Regions from separate parts of the Lysinibacillus sp. G4S2 genome, predicted to be linked through region 2. Evidence: riboswitches for the same ligand, from Rfam matches in the RefSeq annotation. Region 2 holds a riboswitch; the other holds the start of a gene.

Region 1 (7,718 bases), 2.6 Mb from region 2:
GTGTAGGGTCTCGTCTGTCTCGCTTTCCCGCGGGAGTCGAGTAGCCCTACGCTACAATCAGTTAAAATGGAAAAATATTGGCAAAGTGGTAACGAAAAAATCCTTTTACCACTCAATAATAAACCTATTTTTTTCCTAATCAACACGCCTGATGCTATATTTTAAAATTCAGCTTGATAATACCTGTTTCTTTTAATGCAATAAAGAAAATAATGACAAAAGGACCTGCGAGTAAACCGATCACACCAAATAACTGAAGACCAATAAACATTGCAATTAATGTAGGTAAAGTTGATAAACCGATATGGTCACCCATTAATTTAGGCTCGACTACTCGACGAATAATGAGTAAAATAGCAGCTAGGATGAATAATTTTACAGCAATAGATATATTTCCTACCAATAGGTGATAAAGCCCCCATGGCGCTAAAATAATAATAGAGCCGAGGAAAGGAATAATATCAATTAGCCATATAATGATGGTCATCGTTATTGCATATTTTGGTTGGATTAGTAGGAGGCCAATAAGTGTGACGCCTCCAATAACAAAGCTAACGAGTAGATGTGCCTTCATATAGCCGAAAATAGCACCCTTTAAACGATTCAAGACGATTTTCAATTTATTTGCAGTACTAGGCTTTAAATATTTATAAGTAATCTGTTTTAACTTGGGCAAATCTAGCATAAATAGAAATAGAGCAATCATATAAACGAGAAGACTGATAAATAGGCTTGGGATTTCAGCGAAGAAGGCTGTAACTTTAGTATAATTAAAGAAGTTTAAAAAAGATTCTTCCATTTTCTTTATGAAATCCATTGTTGTATTTTGAAGCGAGGTACTTACTTCGGGAGGAAAGTCTTCTGTGTATTTAGAAATGTTTTCTTGCATGTTGAGCCACATTTCTGATAGTTTTGAAATATAATAGGGAGCTTGCTTTGAAATTAAAATTATTTGCGACATAAGTTGTGTAATAGTAAAGTAACAAATAATAGAAATTAAAATAACGCTCACTATATAAATAAAGGCAACTGCAATTTTCCGAGACATTTTCCATCGCCGTTTAAAGAACATAACAATTGGCTCTAAAAAAAATGCGGTAACACCAGCTAATATTATGGGAACGGAAACCGGGACAATAAAATATGCGGCTACGATTAAAGAAATAATCATAATCATTCTAAAAATTAGTTTCCTAGTATTAATTTTATTCATAAACTCACCTTCTTTTACGCAAAGTAAGTTAAGTGTACCATAAAAAATTATAATATTATTACGGTCTGAAACAATAAAGGTAGGGATGGAATCATGGAAAAAGAGATTATGCAACTTTTTAGTAATTTAACAGAGCGTGATCGCGATATTCAATATGAATCTTACGAAGAATTGATGAAAATAATGGAGGAACCAGTTGATTGGACATATGCAGTTTGGGAACAGCTTGTTAAAGCTCTTACATACAAAAATGGACATATTCGTGCAAGCGCTGCACAATTTTTATGCGCATTAGCAGCGAAAAGTGATCCGGAAGAGAGAGTATTAGAAGACTTCTTGAAGATTTGGGCAGTGACATATGATGAAAAAACAGAAACTGCGAGACATACTTTGCAGGCAATTTGGAAAATAGGTGTAGCAGGGCAGGTACAAAGAGATTTAGTCGTTTCATATTTGGCAAAAAGATTCCAAACATGCTTAGACGAAAAGAATCCGAAATTAATGCGCTATGATATTATTTTATCTTTTAAAAAGCTATTTGATGAGACGAAAGACCCGAAGCTACTAAAAATTGCGGAGCGTTTAATTGAGGAAGAACAAGATGTTAAATGCAAAAGAAGATATAGGAAAGCCATCCATTAAAATTCGTGGAATGGCTATTTTTTGTGAAAATTCTTTCATTAATAGAGAAATAGTTTATAATATATCCAGGCGTGTTGGGCAGGGAAAAATAGGTTTATTCTTGACCGGTAATAGGATTTTTTTTTGTTAAAATTTTGCTAATGTATGTCGATGCCCTTAGCGGAAAATATTGTCTTCTAACATGATTAATCAACACACCTCATAATATATGAAAAAATAAAAGGAGTTAAACAATGAGCATTTATAATTATTTAGTAAAGAAGCCAAATGGTGAAATATTATCAATGGAAACTTATCGAGGGAAAACGCTGTTAATTGTTAATACAGCAAACAAGTGTCGTTTTACATATCAATTCGAAGACTTACAAAAAATGTATGACAAATATGGGAAAGATAATTTCGTCGTATTAGGTTTTCCTTGTGATCAATTTGATAATCAAAATCCTGAAGATGGCGAACAAACTACACACCTTTGTAAAATCAACTATGGTGTAACATTCCCAATTTTTGAATTGGTGCAGGTAAATGGAGATGCAACACACCCATTATTCAATTATTTAAAGCACGAGATAGATTATCGCGAATTTGGCAAGGCAAGTATGCAGGAAAAAATGTTAGCAGAAGCAATTATCCAAATTGCGCCTAGTTTTTTAGATGGTCGTAATATTCGCTGGAACTTTACGAAATTTTTAATAGATACAAATGGTAAAACAGTTGCCCGCTTTGAACCTACAGATTCACAGCTTGATATTGAACAAGCGATTGAAAAAATCCTATAAAATAACCTTGAATCAATACTAAAATCCGTTTTTGATTAAAAAGTTGGTTGATGAAAGCATATGAGTAGAGGGAGAATCAGACTACGTTTACACGTCCTTCCGCAGCGGAATGTGCAATCAAGTACATATTTTTGTAAAGATCTTCATTTTTAAATCTCGTGAATTCAGAATAGAGAATGATTTTGTCAGGTGTGTTGATTAACCATTTTTATCCACCCTAATTAAATTAGAAGGATCTGATTTCCGCTACGGGCTACTCGCTTTGTCGCTGACGCTTCGCTTTCGCACAGAGTAAGGCTTTCTGCGAACGAGCATCGAGTAGCCCTACGCTACAAGCTCTTCATAATAACATGTGGTTGATTTCTTTGATAGAAAGAGCTTGTTTTTCGATAAAAGCCCAAATAGTTTCGATAAAATGAGATTTTGTTTCGATAAAAGCTCAAAAAGTTTCGATAATGAGCGATTTTGTTTCGATAAATCTTCAAAGTATGCCTATAAAACGAACGAAAGTAGCTTTAGCGATTCTGTTTTGGGTCTCGACACTAAATAGCAACAAGAAAAACCCTTTCATCGATCAATAATAAACCTATTTTTTCCTAATCAACACGCCTGAGATTTTGTATAGCTATGTAGAAAAATGGCTTACTATTGTTCGAATTCCTTTGTTTTCCGTTTATCTCAAAGCTATTTTTTCCTATCAATATATGTTAAACTGCTTTACAAGTGAATTATTCTTGCGAAATAAAGGTGTTAACAAGCATAATCGGGAATTCGGTGAAAAACCGAAGCTGTTTCCGCAACTGTAAGTACAGGTATCATAAATATATACCACTGTCTAAATATTAGATGGGAAGGTTTTATGATTCGTACCATGATCGAATGGAGTTAAACTGTACAAGCCAGGAGACCGACCTTTATTTGAACGTATAAATACTCTTCGGAAGCTAGGGGAATATGCGGCAAATCCATAGGCTATGTCGTGTCTATGCGACACTATCTCTGTTATTTTCGTCGTTTCCATAGAAGGAACGGCGTTTTTTTATGTACACTTATAATTTACCTGATGAAATTATAGGACAAGCATTGGAAGGTATTTATAAAGTAAGAATTTTTCATGAAGGAAAGCGGGGACTTAGACTTGAAAAAAGATGCACGTTATTCTTGCTATCCATTTATGCGTGAAAAGGCATCGACAGTAGATTTTGAAATTCGAACGGATAGCCTTACAACACATATTGGGGCCGCTTTAGTAGCGGTGAAAAAAGAGACGGTAGAGGTAGTAGCCGATGATTTGCTAGCTATTTTGCCATTGGCTTACCATGTAAATGGCTCAGTACGAGGTAAATTAGCGGTAACTGAAGATGATTTGACTTGGCTAAGTAATCGTTATGATTTCTATGTTAGTCATGTAAAGGGGGAAATACAAAGTTTTGTATTACCTCAAGGAACAGAGGCTGCTGCAGCATTACATTTATGCCGTAGCGAGGCGAAAAAGTCATATCGCATTTTGCACAAAGTGTCTGAAGAACGGGAAGTACCAGCTATTCTCTTTGATTATTTAGGGTTGCTAGCCAATGTATTTTTTGTAATGGCCGTCTATACGAATCAACACGCTGGTATTGCTGAAATACCGTTTATAAGTAAGTCATACCCGATGAAAAAGAAAAAGGAGAATCAATGAAATGAAGAAAATGTTTAAGCTACAATGGCTTTCTGTGCTGATGCTGGCCTTCGTATTAGTTGGCTGTGGCGCGAAAGAAGATACTAATAAAGAGACTGTTTCTAAAGAAGATCAACAAGTTGAGAAAACAAGTTATAAAGTTAAGGATGATCGTGGTGTAGAAGTAGAGTTTAATGCAGTGCCTAAAACTATTGTTTCATTACAACCAAGTAATACAGAAATATTATTTGCACTAGGCGTTGGCGACAAAATCGTTGGTGCAACTGAGTTTGATACGTATCCAGAAGAAGCAAAAAAAATTGAGCGTGTGTCAAGTTCTACAACATTCAATAGTGAGCGTATTTTAGCGTTAAAGCCAGATGTAGTTATTGCTTATACAACTGGTAGTGATGATGAAAACTTAAATGCTCTAAAAGTTCTTGAAGATGCAGGAATTAAAGTTTTTGCCATTAAATCGGCTACTTCATTTGATGATGTTTACGGTGATATCCAACAAGTTGCATCTGTTATGGGGATAGAAGACAAAGGTGAAAAGTTAAATGAAGATATTAAAGCTAAAATTGCTGAAGTCCAAGCAAAAGTAAAAGATGTAAAAGCAAAAAATATTTATTTAGAAATTAGTCCAAAGCCAGATATATATACAACTGGTTCTGGTACATTCCAACAAGAGATTTTAAATGCTGCAAACGTGAAAAATGTATTTGCTGATCTCGAAAGCTGGCAAAAGGTATCTGAGGAAGATGTCATTGCGAAAAATCCAGAAGTGATTTTAACAACAGTGAATACGGAAAACTCAGCAGCAGAAATTCTTGCACGTGGTGGATGGAATTCAATTACAGCGATTCAAAATAAAGCGGTTTATTTTATAGATCCTGATATCTCAAACCGTCCAGGTCCACGTATTGGTGAAGCTGTTGAGCTAATAGCAAAAGCGGTATATCCTGAGCTTTTTAAATAATTTATATTGATTTTAGAGCTGTCCTTCATCAAGGGCAGCTTTTTTTGATTGTATCCAAACTGACGGATATAACCATCAAAGTAACTGATAAAAAGGGGGAGTGACTACATTTCCTAGTGTGAAAATTGGTATTATATCGAATTGTTCTATAGAATAAAGATAAGGAAGCTTGCTAACAGAGGGAGGTGGCAGTGAATGAAACAATTTGATATGAAGATTATTCCGTTTGAGGCTGTTCATAATTTTCGTGATATGGGTGGATATAAGTCAAGAGATGGGCGTTCTGTAAAGGATGGCTTGTTTTATCGTTCAGCGGCGCTTGGCAAAATGACGATAGCAGACAAGAAGCTTTTTGAAACGCTAGGTGTCCAAACAATTTTTGATTATCGTGATAACCATGAAGCGCAAAACAATCCTAATCCGGTATTCCCACATGCTAAATATATTCAAATACCGGCAAAGGGCAATCACGCTTTCGAGATGCCTACAAATGCCGGAGGAAAAGATTTTTATAAGGTTGTAAGTCCAGAGATGTTCCGAGAATTTTATGCTCAAATGCCTTTTAATAATGCTTCGTTTAAGGAGTTAATGGTAACGATTCAAAACCCTGAAAATTTAGGGCTTGTACATCATTGTGCAGTAGGGAAGGATCGAACAGGTATCGGCGGTGCACTTATTTTACTCGCTTTAGATGTACCTGAGGAAACAATCATGGCGGACTATTTAAATACAAATATACATTTACGTCCCTTGGTAGAAAAGATGGCCCAAGCAATTCAGCAAGACTATAGCGATCGAGAATTACAGCAATTTTATGCATTAATGTCTGCCCGTGAGGATTATTTACAAGCAGCATTTGATGCAATGGATAACAAATATGGTTCTAAGACCGCATTTTTAGAGCAAGAGTTTGGTCTAACAAAAGAAAAGCGCGAGCAATTACAAACACATTGCTTAACATGATAGGAAACCCTTTCACATAGAATTGTGAGAGGGATTTTTTATGGTAATATACTAGCTTTGCATAATCTTTTTGATGATTCATTATAAAACTCTTTACAGTCTAAAAAACTATGATAAGATACTATATATTTTTATCAGACGTGTTGATAAGGAAAAAATAGGTTTAGTATTGAGTGATAAAAGGATTTTTTGTTGGCTCATCACTAAAAGTTGTGGATGACATTTTTTAAAATATATACGCTGTATTTTAGTTGATTGGAGTGGAGGCTGGGCGACTCCTTGGGGATCAGCGTCACAGATGAGACCCTGGAGCGAGCAGGTAGAGGAACGAAGGCTAAAAACATCACATCCTGTGATAACGCCTTCGTGACCTACATCGTGTAGGCCTAAGCGGCTCATCGGACGCCCCCAGGAAGCTCTGCTCTGCGCGAAAGCGAAGCGTCAGCGGCAAATGTTTTATCTGTGCGAAAGCGTAGCGTCAGCAACAAAGCGCCCAGTCGGAATGGAAATCAACCACACGTTTTGGTGAAGAGCCTCTTTGAATTAATTTGAATTTAAAAATGATTAATCAACACACTTGTATTTTTATAAATGTATAGGAGAAGTGAAAAGTATTGGCAGATACATTAAGAGAAAGTGATATAAGAGAGCCGAATAAGTTAAGTTTATTCCATTTAACGTGGCCGATATTTTTAGAAGTATTTTTATTTATGTTGATGGGATTAGCTGATACTTTTATGCTCAGTGCTTTATCAGATAATGCTGTATCAGGGGTTGGTGCTGCCAATCAATATATTCATATTGCAATTTTAATACTTGAAGTAATAGGTAATGGTGCTTCTATTGTTGTGTCACAATATTTAGGCTCAAGGCGTATTTTTGAAGCTGCGAAGATTTCTGCTTTAGCCATAACGATGAATTTGGTCGTTGGACTAATGATGAGTATCTTATTTTTCTTCTGTTCTAGTCATTTAATGACGATGATGAACTTGCAGGGTGATGTGCTTCAATACGCGCAAAGCTATTTAGTCATTATCGGGAGTTTTATTTTTTTACAGGCAATTATCAATGCGTTAGCGGCGATTATCCGTGTACATGGTAGGACAAAGCAAACGATGTATGTATCGCTAGGTATGAATGTTCTACATGTTGTATTAAATTACGGTTTGATTTTTGGTAACTTAGGATTGCCAGAGCTAGGTGTAAAAGGAGCGGCTATTTCCTCAGTTATAAGTCGTGGATTAGCAGTTCTTGTGTTTTTCTGGTTGTTGTATCAAGTCATGGAAGTAAGATTGAAGCTACAATATTATTTCGAGTATTCTAAGGAATATGTTCGAAAAATATTAAACATAGGCTTGCCGTCAGCGTTTGAGCAGGTGCTTTATCAGTTTTGTCAGATTGTCTTCTTATATTATGCAACGTATTTAGGATCAGAAACGCTTGCAGCAAGACAATATGCCATGAATATTTCGATGTTTACGT
Region 2 (7,718 bases):
CATCGTACACCGCATTGTAGCAGGCCGAGGCACAGCCATTTACGTTTATACGTAATCTTGTAGGTACAGATATTCCTTCTAATGAATGATATAGCTGTTCAGTAATCGGTGCCGCCTCCATCTTATCTCCATCGCAAAAATCACAGGCCTTCATCGCCACAATCGGTCCTTGCTTTGCCACATACAGGCCAGCGTCTTCTAGTTCCTCAATCGTATCTTCTACATCTTCTGTTGGAATTGATAGTAATATGCTATACGAGGCAGAGTATTTGATAGCACCAGTCTTCCCTACAACCTTTGCAATTGTTTGGAATTGTGCAGGAGTATAATGCTTATTTATAATACCGGGGCTTACTGCAAGACGAGTAAAATCGCCATTGTTATTTAACTTTTCAAAGGTTTTGTCCGGTATATTCGTATGGAATGCATTCATTGTTTAACGCTCCTTATAAAAAAGGGGCTAGCGTTTTGCTAACCCCAAATTTTTTTCTAGTTTTCAAAGCTCTCAGGATAGAAGCCCTTAGCTAATATTTGAATAGCTTCTGCAGCACGAACCCCTTCTGACGCAGCAGAAAGTGGTAAGATGACAAAACGTTCATTTTTAACTGCTTCCATTTCTTTCAACGCTGGATCATGTTTTAAGAATTTTATTTTTTCTTCCGCCGTTTTTTCTCCGTAATCAACGACAACAACGACTTCTGGATTACGCTCTACTGCATCTTCTTTTGATACCGTAGTCCATCCTGATTCCACATCACCAAAAATATTTTTACCGCCAGCAATCGTCACAAGCTCATTCATAAAGTTTTGTCCAGTGGTTAAGACATCTTTATCACCACTGTCATAAACTAAAACGCGTAGGTCTTTCTTATCTTGTGGTAATTTTGCACGAACAGCGTCTACATCCTTCGTCATTTGTTCAATTAAAGCTTCTCCACGATCCTCAACGCGAAAAATTTTTGCGATATTTCGAATATCTGTGAAAATATCTTTTAAAGTTGGTTTCGTCATATTTGAGGCTGTATGTAAATAAGTGTGAATCCCCAATGCCTCTAGCTCTTCCTGTGTACCAACACCTTTCTCCCCAAAGGCGCTTTTCCAACCTCCGTATATAAAGTCTGCTTCTGCATCAATAACCTGTTCCTTTGAAGGATACTGTTTAGCTAACACCGGCACATTATCGTATGCAGCTTGTAGGGGCTCATAAATTTTGTCATCTAAGTATGCCGTCCCTACCATTGAATCTTCCAAGCCTAACGCTAACATTATTTCTGTGACATGCTGATTTAAGCTAATCGCTTTTTTTGGTGCTTCCTTATATATTTGTGTTGTTCCATTATTTTCAATCGTAATTTCTGTCGTTTCAGCTTGCGAAGGCTCTACCTTCTCACCTTGTGCTGCTGATTCTGGTTTGTCCTTTGCATTACACGCGCCAAGTATAGCGATTAACGATATCGCAATGACAAGCCACAAGCTTTTCCATTTCTTCATGTCCTCTTCTCCTTTGCTGTTAACTATATAGAAAGAAATCTTTTGACTCCTTTGCTACCTGAATGACACTCGCTGATTTAAGTTAAAAAGGGCATAAAAAAATCCCCTTGTTTCCAAGAGGTTAGCATAGTGAAAGAAAGGTTCTTCAACCTATTCACTATCCCCATCCTCGTGGTTTAAGTAAAAAATACACATTGGCAGGTATCCTGGCTTAGGTTCATCATCTATACACCTTCCCATAGCATGGCTACAGTGGTATCTCGTATAGACTCCCCATTTACAGTTGCGGGACAGCATCGGATTCGCACCGATTTCCCTTTTAAGCAAATAATAAAAGTCATTTGCACCAATAAGTCGTTATATTTTTTGTTGTCAATGATATTGATAAACTAGCAAAAGAAATTTTTGGTCGCAATCTCACAAAAAATCCATAAAATCATAATCATGAATATATTAGCACTATTTCGACATAAATACTAACTATTTTACACGAAATCTTTTTCTAGTAATTCTGTTACAATGGTGAAAGATGAAAAATAGAAACGGGGATTTTTTTATGCATGTAACAATTGGTGTACTCGCTCACGTTGATGCAGGAAAAACTACATTTTCTGAGCAGTTACTATTTCATACAAAAAGTATTCAAGCCCGCGGACGAGTGGATCACCAGGATACATTTCTAGATAATCATGAGCTAGAGCGTCAGCGAGGTATTACAATTTTTGCAGAGCAAGGTCGTATGACGATTGGAAATGATACATATACGTTAATTGATACACCTGGGCACGTCGATTTTTCACCAGAAATGGAACGTGCTATTCGTGTTATGGATTATGCCATCATTGTTATAAGTGCCGTCGAAGGAGTGCAAGGCCATACCGAAACAGTGTGGCAACTTTTACGCCAATATCACGTCCCAACCTTCTTCTTTATCAACAAAATGGATCGTGAAGGTGCAAATGTAGAAGCCGTTATGACACAGCTTCAAAAGGATTGCTCTGAGGATGTTTTATTAATGGACGAACCGCTCCATTCTGATTATGTTTCCAATCATATTATGGAGTGGCTTGCTGAACGTGATGAACAGCTTCTCGATGCTTTTCTTAATGAAACTTTGGATAGCTTTAGCTCCCTTACTCATCTGCAGGCGATGATTAAACAAGAAAAGGCCTTTTTATGTTTTACTGGCTCTGCTTTAAAAGATACTGGGATACAGGAATTACTAGCACAACTCCCCCTACTTACAGAGACACATTTTAACGATAATGAAGCGTTTCAAGGTGAAGTCTTTAAAATTCGTCATGATGGACATCAACGCTTAACATTTTTAAAGGCATTACAAGGAACGTTGCACGTGCGGGATGAATTTTCGTTTGGAGATATGACAGAAAAAGTGACGGAGATTCGACTATATAATGGCAGCCGTTATGAAACTGTGCAGGAGGTTAAAGCCGGGGATATTTTCGCAGTCAAAGGGATTAGTCAAGCAAACATCGGCGATATCATTGGTCGTTCAAGCAACCCGCAGCCCTACGAGTTAGTACCAACGTTGCAGGCAAAAGTACAATATGAAGGCGATCAGCATATTAAAGAAGTTTTAAAAATTTTTCGCATGCTTGAAGCAGAGGAACCATCATTACGTGTACTATGGCATGAAAAATTTCAAGAAATTCATGTACATATTATGGGTGTCATCCAGCTCGAGGTTCTTGTCGAAGTACTCAACAACCGTTTCTCACTAAACGTTTCATTTGGCGAACCACAGATTTTATATATGGAATCAATCTCAACAACTGTGACAGGCTACGGTCATTTTGAACCATTAAAGCATTATGCAGAAGTACATTTATTGATGGAACCAAATACACGTGGTACTGGCAATACATTTGTCAATGCATGCCATGCGGACGATTTATCGGTTGGGCACCAACGACTCATTGAAAAGCATTTATTCGAGCGCGATCATCATGGGCTGTTAACAGGTTTTCCCGTGACAGATATTCGCTTCACGCTTTTAACAGGACGTGCACATATTAAACATACTGAAGGTGGCGATTTCCGCGAGGCAACATTCCGTGCTTTACGGCAAGGTCTTGAGCAAGCAGAAAATATATTACTAGAGCCTTATTACCGCTTTAAGCTCAAAGCTCCTAGTGATTTTATCGGCCGCATGATGACCGATATTCAGCAAGCGTCAGGTACATTTGACGCACCAATCCTAACCGAAAATGATGCGATTTTAACTGGCCGTGCCCCTGTTGCAACATTTATGAGCTACAGCACAACCTTTGCCGCCTACACCAACGGAAAGGGCGTACTCTCCCTGCAATTTGATGGTTATGATGCGTGCCATAATACGGAAGAGGTTATCACGCAAATCGGCTACGATAAAAATGCTGATCCTGAATATACATCCTCCAGTATTTTTTGTGCAAAAGGCAAGGGCTACTCAGTTCCATGGGAAGAAGCTGAGGCAGCGATGCATTGCATTAAATAATTCACATTAAAAAAACAGGACGTGATTGTTAGATCATTGTCCTGTTTTTTAGCGAGGATTTTATGTTAGCGTGTGGTTATTTGCTTTGGTTCCGCGGGTATTTCCCTGGTACGCGCGGGTATTCGCTCTGATTTCGCGGGTATTTCTCTGGTACGCGCGGGTATTCGCTCTGGTTCCGCGGGTATTCGCTCTGGTTCCGCGGGTATTTCCCTAGTACGCGCGGGTATTTGCTTTGGCTTCGCGGGTATTCGCCCTGATTTCGCGGATATTCTCCTGGTACGCGTGGGTACATCCTGTGTCAGTGATTCCTCTACTCCCCTATCAATGATCACAGTCTCTAAGCTCCCTCTAAGCGCTTCTTTAAATCTACACATCTACTTTTCCTCTATCATCAATTATTCTGCTATGTTACAATTTTTAACGAAACATTTTCAGTAAAATAAGTGAAGGACAGGAATTTTCAAGGATGTTTAAAATTTATTGGAAATGAATTTTTATTATATACATATCAATGTTACATGACTTTATCCTAAATCTTCTCAGTTGTTTTATAGGCTTCATGCTATTTATAACGTACGAAAATATCTTTAAAGTAGTCACTTAAAAAGAGATAGTAAAGAGGTGGATTCATATCGCAAAGTTTATTGAAGACTTGGCCGGTGCAGTATACGATGTTATAAAGGTTGTATTAAAATGCCTGGGGTACTTAATTGCTGGTATGTTAATAGTTGCAATTCCAATTTACCTAATTGTGTGGGTAATTGGATTATTCCAGTGACTTTGAAAGTCATAATTTTAAAAGTTTTTTACAAACGGGGAGCTTTATTTCAATAAGTATAGAACTTGTATGTATGATTGAATCTCATATATGAAAGTCCTTTTGTTATGCACTAACACTTTCACACAATACGCTCCCTTAGTTCCACACTTAGCAATCATAGACTACCTTCTTCTAAATCATTCTCAATCCTCACAGGCTTTGTAAGAGGCTCTAGGAGATCGCAATAGTTACTCATGTAAGCTATCTCAAAGTTGAAACTATTTAGATCTTATCGTCTCGCCAAGCTGTAAAAATTAATCTTCTTCACACATTTACCATTTATCTACCAAACAAAATTCCGCTATGTTATGATTCTTTACAGATAGAATTTTTCATTTAGTTAAGAAAAGAACAATTGGAGGAAACATGAATTATATAAAATCTTTACGACAATATGTTGGAACAAGTCCTATTATTGCACCAGGTTCCGCAATCATTGTTTTAAACGAAAAGAATGAAATACTTTTGCAATTACGTTCAGATACAAATGATTGGGGGCTTCCGGGTGGTGGAATGGAAATTGGAGATAGTTTTGAAGAAACTGCTCAAAAAGAGTTGTATGAGGAAACAGGCTTAATTGCCCAAGAATTGAAATTGCTTGGCTTAGCTTCAGGGAGAGAGTTATATTATAAATTTCCACATGGGGATGAAATTTATAATGCTACTGCAATTTTTAAAGCAACTGCTGTAAAAGGCATTATTACACAAAATGAGGAAAGTAAAAATTTAGAATATTTCCCTTTGGACAAACTCCCAAATTTAAATTATACGACATTGAAATTACTAGAAAAGGTTGGTTATATTTCAACTAATTAGATATGGGGCTATAATCAATCACTCCTTACCCCGCTTCACATAGCAATTAAGAGGCTTGCGCGTAAAATTACACACAGAGCCTTTTCGTTATGCATTCATAAAAGCTCCCATAGCTTCATAAATGGCTCTAGCAATGAAATTAGATAGCTTGTGTGAATGATTCTTAGTAAACATACAGCAAAGCCCCATGAATCAATCGTTTCTCTTTGAATTGTTTCCTTGCATTCTTTGATAATCTTGTAGCAAAAACTCTTTTTCAGTCCTAAGATCCCCATTAATTATACACTCCTGACAATTCTTTCGATTTCCAGGCAATGATAGTTAGCTTTAAGTCTTCTCGTTGTTGCTTTGTCAACGAGTTAAGGTTTAATTACGATCTGCCTAAATGTTTCCCCTGTGCTTTGGCAACCGCAAGTAGTTGTAGCATTTTCTTGCGCTCGTATTCAGCTCCATAAGCCACCAGGAAAGGAATTGGCCTACCATTAGTTACAGCATGCAACCATGTAAAAAGGCATTCGTCTTTAAATCGAGGTGATTTTGTGAAAAAATGGTTAATTACGTTTTTTGTAGCAATTGGATTATTGTTTTCAGGGTGTACTTTACTAATTAATAGCCTACTCCCAAATGAATATGAAGTACTCGAAAGTAATTGGGACATTTATTTACCTAAAGCAGATGAGAAAAAAAATTTACTAACAACAGACGCTAGTTTTCAAGGTGATGGGGAATGGTTTGCATTATTCGATTATTCAAAACCGATTGATTTTAGTAATACAGGCTTAGTAAAACTTACTTCCAATGAAATATCTGATGCAAATAATAAAATAGCGCAATTCATAAAAAAAACAATTGATATTCGTCAAAATTCTAAAGAAATTGTTGATATTTTTAATCAATATGATGTTGAAGCAGAAGTTGGGGACTATTATTACTATGGTGAACACCATAATGGAAATGATTTCATTATTTTATTATATAAATCCGAATTACATCAGTTATATAAATATGAATGGCACCAATAATGAAACTACCTTTCAACAATAATCCATCACACAACAACCATAGGGCTTGTGCATAAAATTACACACAAGTCCTATTTTTATATTAACCGCTCCTGTAGCAAATAATTAGAAAACCTTGTGTAAATGAATCCCCTACTTCATTCTAAACGCGCACAGGTGCTACTGTCACTTGCAACAATTGCAGATGCGAATTTACCATTAAACTACCAACTAATGCTCTGCTATGTTATGATTCCTTTGTGGATATAATTTACAGTGTGTTAAGTAAAGGGAATAACGAGGAGTAATTATGAACCTTAAAGGTGTATTGATTTATATGTTTTTTGCATAGGAACTTCCTTGGTTTAGGCTTACGCAAACTTAGAATGTTAATTGCTACGAGAAGTAAGTAAACGTACGCAGTTTTCAGTATTTCAATTCAATCGTGAAATAATGCTAAGAAAGGTTTGACTAAAAATTATGAAAACAAGAGACTATTTTTTAATTCCTGTTTTTTTGGTTGCTGTGTTAGCCATTATTATTAGTTTACTAATGGGCGTTCAATATGTAGCTAGTCTTGTTCTAGATTTTAAATTCACAAGCATATATAGCTCGATTTTTTTATCAATTGGAATCATCATTGGTTTTATTCTTTTAATACCAATAAGCATTGTATTAGAATCATTTGCCCTCCATATAGGTATGAAAAATAAGGGAATCTATTTTTTGATTCAAATTATTCAATTTACCTTGTTTCTCTTTTATATGGATTTAATGGTATCTAATTTTTCACTTGTACAATTTAGTGATATTGCTAATAAATTCATCTACTTCACTATTACCTATGGATTCGTTTATATATTTGCAAAAATAGGTGATTTGATAAAAAAATCTGATGAAGCGATTCAACAAGTGCAATAAAAGGTGCAATTTTGTATCTTTCAACTCCCGAAACAGGAATGAACAACATATCCATCAAAATAGGACTTGTGCGTATGATTTAACTCATGTGCACAAGTCCTTTGAATTGCCAAATAAATATTGCATATAAAGGACTAAATAATACGATAAATGTTAATATTTACACCCCCTC

The links. Region 2 has a riboswitch for cobalamin ahead of QUF91_RS13075 (ABC transporter substrate-binding protein). Riboswitches for the same ligand answer to the same signal wherever they lie in the genome.
Region 1: it holds a riboswitch for cobalamin, as region 2 does, so the genes downstream of both, QUF91_RS25955 (hypothetical protein) here and QUF91_RS13075 (ABC transporter substrate-binding protein) in region 2, are expected to answer to the same signal.

What each region holds. Positions count from the first base shown of each region.
Region 1 covers NZ_JAUCFJ010000002.1:5,097,587-5,105,304, reverse strand. Annotated here, with positions in the region: gene ytvI (sporulation integral membrane protein YtvI) at 155-1,213, opposite strand; gene QUF91_RS25965 (hypothetical protein) at 1,307-1,855, shown strand; gene QUF91_RS25960 (glutathione peroxidase) at 2,089-2,634, shown strand; cobalamin riboswitch at 3,363-3,564, shown strand; gene QUF91_RS25955 (hypothetical protein) at 3,773-4,315, shown strand; gene QUF91_RS25950 (helical backbone metal receptor) at 4,317-5,273, shown strand; gene QUF91_RS25945 (tyrosine-protein phosphatase) at 5,469-6,236, shown strand; gene QUF91_RS25940 (MATE family efflux transporter) at 6,851-7,718, shown strand, end outside.
Region 2 covers NZ_JAUCFJ010000002.1:2,542,175-2,549,892, reverse strand. Annotated here, with positions in the region: gene QUF91_RS13080 (precorrin-3B methylase) at 1-433, opposite strand, end outside; gene QUF91_RS13075 (ABC transporter substrate-binding protein) at 490-1,491, opposite strand; cobalamin riboswitch at 1,671-1,857, opposite strand; gene QUF91_RS13070 (elongation factor G) at 2,048-3,988, shown strand; gene QUF91_RS13065 (NUDIX hydrolase) at 5,175-5,624, shown strand; gene QUF91_RS13060 (hypothetical protein) at 5,720-5,899, opposite strand; gene QUF91_RS13055 (hypothetical protein) at 6,164-6,646, shown strand; gene QUF91_RS13050 (hypothetical protein) at 7,106-7,546, shown strand.